Parashewanella spongiae: one gene and its partner. Each later gene encodes a partner of the first gene's protein in a complex. Links are inferred from orthologs where the notes say so. Each region holds a gene or a part of one and is shown in the gene's direction. Other genes may lie near its edges. The genes, in order: dnaG and dnaB.

Region 1 (3,272 bases):
AGCAATCGAAGCCATATAGACAAAAGTTCTATCTAACTCTTCGGTATTGCGCTTTACAAATCGTATCTTGTGAGTGTAAAATTCCGAACCAATTTAAAATCAACCTTGATTGAAAATTAACCCACATGGGTGTTTTCTTTCAAAATTAACTACACCTAAGGGGTGATGGCGTATGCCAATTGTTAAAGTACGTGAAAACGAACCATTCGACGTAGCTCTTCGTCGTTTCAAGCGCTCTTGTGAAAAAGCTGGAATCTTAGCAGATGTACGTGCTCGTGAATTTTACGAGAAACCAACGACTTGTCGTAAGCGCGCAAAAGCTGCTGCAGTTAAACGTCTAGCTAAGAAGCTTTCTCGCGAAAACGCACGTCGCGTACGTTTATATTAATCCACTATGAGCCTAATTGATCAGCTAAAAGACCAGATGAAACAAGCCATGATCGCTAAAGATAAAGCGAGATTGGGAACTATTCGTTTGGCACTTGCCGCCATTAAACAGATTGAAGTGGATACCCGCGAATCTCTGAATGATGATCAGGTAATAGCGGTCTTAACCAAAATGGTTAAACAGCGCCGCGATTCGATTGCTCAATATGAAGCAGCGAACCGCAGCGATCTTGCTGACATAGAAGCCGCTGAAGTGAATGTAATTAATACATTCCTTCCAAAGCCTCTAACTTCAGAAGAAGTTGACGCAATTATTGCGGAAACCGTCACAGAAGTAGGTGCAGCAACCATGGCGGATATGGGTAAAGTAATGGGTGCGTTAAAAAGCAAAATTCAAGGCCGTGCAGATATGGGTGCCATTGGTGCATTAATCCGTGCAAAATTGAAATAACCGCTTTTAACGTTACAGCAGGCCGTGCAATTGCGCGGCTTGTTTGTTTTAATCGGCATAAAGTGGAACTATGGCAATACCTCGTGATTTTATCAATGAGCTGGTTGCTCGCACAGACATAGTTGAACTCGTCAACCGCAAAGTGCCGCTCAAAAAAGCTGGCAAGAATTATTCTGCTTGCTGCCCATTTCACAGTGAGAAATCCCCTTCGTTCACTGTCAGTCATGACAAACAGTTCTATCATTGCTTTGGATGTGGTGTTCACGGAAACGCTATCGATTTCGTTATGGAATACGATCGTCTTGAGTTTGTTGATGCCATCGAAGAGTTAGCCTCACTGATTGGTTTAGATGTTCCTAGAGAAGAATATCGAGGCCCCAAAAAAGATCAAAACTTAAGCCGTGATCTTTATCAGTTGATGGATGAAGCCAATCGCTTCTATCAAACTCAACTAAGACAGCACCCAGAGAAAGAGAAAGTACTGAAATATCTTGAACATCGCGACCTATCAGCGGATGTAATAAGCTCTTTTGGTATTGGCTTTGCTCCAGATGGATGGGACAACTTGCTGGGTCGATATCGTGGCCAACAAGATTCACAGGACAAACTCCTTACCGCTGGCATGTTAATCGAGAAAGATAATGGTCGACGTTATGATCGATTTCGTGATCGGCTCATGTTTCCAATTAATGATAGACGTGGCAGAGTAATTGGGTTTGGAGGACGAGTATTAGGTGAAGGCACACCAAAATATCTCAATTCACCTGAAACACCTATTTTTCACAAAGGCAATGAACTCTATGGCCTCTATGAATTAAAACAAAAACATCGTAATCCTAAACAAATCTTAATTGTTGAAGGTTACATGGACGTAGTAGCATTAGCTCAGTTTGGTGTTGATTATGCCGTTGCCTCGCTAGGCACATCAACCACTGCCGAGCAGTTTCAATTATTACTGCGTAATGCTGAAGAAGTGATTTGTTGCTATGATGGCGATCGTGCAGGCAGAGAGGCCGCTTGGCGAGCCCTAGAAACAGCATTACCCCTACTGAAGCCCGGCGATCAAGTAAAATTTATGTTCGTTGATGATGGTGATGATCCAGACTCGATGATCAGGCGAATTGGCCAAGTTGCTTTTGAGCAATTGATTGCACAATCACAATCTCTTAAATCATTCATGTTTCAAAGCTTAACGGCAGAATCTGGTGGTGATAAAAGCAAGCTTGCTAAACAAGCAATGAATTTAATCGAGAAAATTCAAGATCAAATTTTACAAAACTTATTGCTTGATAATTTAGCCCATAAATTGGGAATGAACAGCAGTGAAGAACTTAAAAAGAAATTTGGTTTTAAAATTAATAGCAATTCAAACCCAATGGGTTCAAAAGCACTAAAAGGACGTGGAACACCACTCCGACTGGCTATTGCACTATTAGTTCAAAACCCAAAAATTGGCATCAATTTGCCACCACAACCAGCTTTGTCCTATTTATCTTTGCCAGGGCTGGATTTGCTTAACCAACTTCTCGACTTGACTCGTACTCGCCAACTAAGCAGTGCTCAACTGATTGAAGAGTATAGACAGTTACCACAGCTAAATACGCTTAAAAAGTTAGCTCAGTGGGAGCACCAAGTTAAAGAAGAAAACCATCAGTCTGAGTTTAAAAAAGCGCTCGTTTGGTTAAATAACCAATATTTAGAACAGCGATATCAAGAACTCAGCCTAAAACAAAACCACACCAAGGAAGAACGGGTACAGCTACAAAAGCTGATATCCATAATTCAAGGGCAAAGTTAATTCCCCTATCGCAAAGAAGAGATCACTTAAATATGTGATTTTTGCTTGCCATAAGGACGAAATATCTTTTTAAACCCTGCTCTTGGACTAGCACAAGGTAGTGCACAAGGTTATAATGGACGTTTTGCGTGGATATTTAGCTTAGCTAATAGTCCGAACGCTCATCGTCGTAAACTGTTTACCCAACTTGGATGATATCTATGGATCATACGCCGCAGTCGCAACTTAAGCTGTTACTTGCTAAAGGTAAAGAACAAGGTTATCTAACCTATGCAGAAGTGAACGATCACTTACCTGCAGACATGGTCGATGCAGATCAAATCGAAGATATTGTTCAGATGATTAATGACATGGGTATTCGGGTCTATGAAGAAGCTCCCGATGCCGATGACATTATGATGTCAGAGGACAGCACCGATGAAGATGCAGCTGAAGAAGCTGCTGCTGCATTAGCTACTGTTGAAAGTGAACTTGGACGTACTACCGATCCAGTTCGTATGTATATGCGTGAAATGGGCACAGTAGAACTACTGACTCGTGAAGGCGAAATTGTTATCGCTAAGCGTATTGAAGAAGGGATCAACACAGTTCAAAGCTCTGTCGCTGAGTATCCTCAAGCGATTGCAATGATCCTTG
Region 2 (3,197 bases), 3.9 Mb from region 1 along the record:
TTGGTAGCGTTTTGCTTGAGCCGGATATTGCCAGTTTTTAGCAAATTCAAGTTCGCTGGTTAAGCGATAACGGCTTGTGCGCCCAGGATAACCGGCAGCAAATACTGCATCGCCAGCTTTTACGCCATTAGGGTTGATTTTAACAAACCCTTTTGGAAAGTAAGGGACGTTATCTTCGCTATAACCGGCGGGTTTTCCGTCTTTACCCACATAAGCGCGTAAAAAAGTGAAGTCAGCACTGTGCCGTGGATATTCATAGTTATCTACATCACCGCCAAAGGCTGCGGCGGCTTCTGGTGGTGCGTATACCAAGCGAACATCACGGATGATCAGTTGTTTGATTAAATAGTATTCCAAACCATTATGAAAACTGCGCACTGAGCAACGATAATTATCATCAGATTCGCATTGCTTGATGATGTCTTTACGGTTCTGTGCAATTGTTTCATAGCGTTTGAGCGGATCTTGGCCTAAATTTGCAATGACGGTATCAGTGACATTAGTGACGGCTTCGGTCACGTATAAACGTTCGTTGGCACCAGCTGATGGTTCTGCCGCTAAGGTTTTCGCTAAAAAGCCATCTTCAAGATAATTATGCTCTTGATTACTGTTATGTTGAATTGCACCGTAAGCACAGTGATGATTCGTGACAACCAAGCCTTTAGGTGAAACAAAACTAGCGGTACAATAGCCAAGACTGACCACAGCGTTCATTGGATATTGACTTAAATCGGCCAATTGTTTCGCAGAAATTTCAATTCCACGGTCAGTCAGCTTTTGTGCAATAGAAGGGAGTTGGTGTGGTTGCCATTGTCCTTCATCGGCGACAGCGAATCCCGATGTAAGAGCTAAGGCGGCGATCAATGCCTTGCGCATAAACGTTTCCTTTATTTTGAGTTATTATTTCCATTCATAAGCAGATAAGATGGAATACTGTGGTTTGCATGGGGTTATACCATATTTTTGTAAAATCGTTGTAAAACGGGAGTATCAATGTCACAACAGGGGACGAATAAACCCAAATTCAAAGCACGAGATGCCCAAGTAGAAGGGGTGAAAATGCCACCTCATTCACTCGAAGCGGAGCAATCGGTTTTGGGGGGGCTTATGCTGGATGCTGAAGCGTGGGATAAAGTGGCTGAAACTGTCGTTCGTGATGATTTTTATTCTCGCTCGCATCGGATGATATTCGAGGCGATGGGAAAACTGGTTGAAAGTGGACAACCATTGGACTTGGTCACAGTGACTGAGCAGTTAGAACTTGAAGATCAATTGGAAAGTGCTGGTGGTTTTGCCTACATCAGTGAAATCACTAAAAATACCCCAAGTGCGGGTAATATTGTTTCCTATTCTGAAATTGTACGCGAACGTGCGGTAGTTAGAGAGATGATCCGCGTTGCCCATGATATTGCCGACGCAGGTTACAACCCTGAAGGTCGAGCTTCTAGCGAACTACTAGATTATGCCGAAACGAAAGTCTTTAAAATTGCTGAGCAGCGTGCCGATGCCAACGCAGGGCCAGAAGGCATAAAATCAATTTTAGAAAAAACCGTCGATAAAATTGAAGAGCTATACAATAACCCTCATAACGGTGTTACGGGTGTTTCCAGCGGTTTTGGTGACTTAGATAATATGACGGCGGGCTTTCAATCGGGCGATTTAGTGATTGTAGCGGCGCGTCCGTCGATGGGTAAAACTACTTTTGCGATGAACCTCTGTGAACAGGCGGCTTTACATGAAGATAAACCTGTGTTGATCTTCAGTTTAGAAATGCCTTCTGAGCAAATCATGATGAGAATGTTGGCCTCATTAGGGCGTGTCGATCAAACTAAAATTCGTACTGGCCGTTTGGACGATGACGATTGGGCGCGCGTATCTTCCACCATGGGCATTATGCTTGAACAAGGCAAGATGTACATTGATGACTCGTCGGGACTGACTCCTAATGACGTTCGCTCACGGGCACGTCGTATTGCTCGTGAGTATGGTGGATTATCAATGATCATGGTCGACTATTTGCAGTTAATGCAGGTTCCGGCCTTATCAGACAACCGTACTTTGGAAATTGCTGAAATTTCCCGCTCATTAAAAGCGTTAGCCAAAGAGTTGGGTATCCCCGTGATCGCGTTATCGCAGTTAAACCGTTCATTGGAGCAACGTGCCGATAAGCGCCCCATTAACTCTGATTTACGTGAATCAGGCTCCATCGAGCAAGACGCCGATTTAATTATGTTTATTTATCGCGATGAAGTTTATAACGATACTTCAGAAGATAAAGGTACTGCCGAAATTATTATTGGTAAACAACGTAACGGCCCAATTGGGCGAGTAAGGTTGACCTTCCAAGGCCAATTTTCTCGTTTTGATAATTTTGCTGGACCACAGTTTGAAGAAGATTAATACCATTAACCAACAGGTTACTCACCGAAACAGGATTGTTTTTTGAAGCCATTTCCTCGCGCAGAAATCAGTTGCCGTGCCCTGAAAGCTAACCTTGCACGGTTAAAAGAAATTGCACCACAAAGCCAAGTTATGGCGGTGGTAAAAGCCAATGGTTATGGTCATGGTTTATTAAACGTGGCTAAGTGCTTGCCTCAAGCTGAGGGCTTTGGATTAGCAAGGTTGGAAGAAGCTATGATGCTCAGGGCTGGTGGCATCACGCGAAAGTTACTATTGCTCGAAGGCGTATTTCATCAAACCGATTTACCAAAGCTTATCGAGCAGAATATTGAAACTGTTGTTCATCATGATTTCCAGCTGAAAATGCTAGAGCAAGCCAGCTTAGATAAACCTATAACTGTGTGGTTAAAGTTAGATTCTGGTATGCATCGTTTAGGGTTTGTCGCGGCAGATTTCAAAAAGGTGTATCAACGATTATTGGATTGTCCAAATGTTGCCAAGCCAATTCATTTGATGACTCATTTTGCTTGTGCCGATGAGCCAGAAAATCCAATGACCCAAGCGCAACATCAACAGTTTATCAATCTCATTAATGGCTTAGAAGGGGAGCGTTCGCTGGCGAATTCAGCGGCAACCTTATACTGGCCGCAAACCCAAGCTGATTGGATAAGACCTGGGATAGCGCTTTATGGTGTATCACCTGTCGTAGGGGACTTAGGTTCAAACCACGGTCTAACCGCGGCCATGGAGCTTAAATCTGAATTAATTGCTATTCGTGAGCATCAAGCGGGTGAAAG

What was found.
Region 2: the proteins of dnaG (region 1) and dnaB are in contact, whole or in part, in a crystal structure (PDB 2R6A), measured with the Geobacillus stearothermophilus proteins. The link is inferred for Parashewanella spongiae from one-to-one orthologs. Residues at the interface, in WP_049624496.1 of Geobacillus stearothermophilus: Lys456, Leu457, Leu458, Pro459, Ala460, Asn463, Ala464, Leu467, Leu535, Leu536, Ile537, Ala538, Gln544, Glu545, Asp548, Tyr549, His552; in WP_033016901.1 of Geobacillus stearothermophilus: Ser13, Glu15, Ala16, Gln18, Glu91, Leu92, Asp94, Ala95, Val96, Pro97, Thr98, Ala99, Ala100, Asn101, Tyr104, Tyr105, Ile108.

Annotation. Positions count from the first base shown.
Region 1 is NZ_CP037952.1:4,263,740-4,267,011, forward strand. What follows is about bases 333-3,272. They hold dnaG (DNA primase), read left to right. Parts: upstream 333-908; coding sequence 909-2,636; downstream 2,637-3,272. Other genes in these bases: rpsU (30S ribosomal protein S21), read left to right, coding at 333-388; E2I05_RS16915 (GatB/YqeY domain-containing protein), read left to right, coding at 395-838; rpoD (RNA polymerase sigma factor RpoD), read left to right, coding at 2,837-3,272. Outside these bases: more of rpsU, read left to right, coding at 173-332. UniProt on the Escherichia coli protein: RNA polymerase that catalyzes the synthesis of short RNA molecules used as primers for DNA polymerase during DNA replication.
Region 2 is NZ_CP037952.1:408,489-411,685, forward strand. Bases 332-3,196 are described here. They hold dnaB (replicative DNA helicase), read left to right. Parts: upstream 332-993; coding sequence 994-2,400; downstream 2,401-3,196. Other genes in these bases: E2I05_RS01465 (S46 family peptidase), read right to left, coding at 332-876; alr (alanine racemase), read left to right, coding at 2,443-3,196. In the rest of the region: more of E2I05_RS01465, read right to left, coding at 1-331; more of alr, read left to right, coding at 3,197-3,197. UniProt on the Escherichia coli protein: The main replicative DNA helicase, it participates in initiation and elongation during chromosome replication. Travels ahead of the DNA replisome, separating dsDNA into templates for DNA synthesis.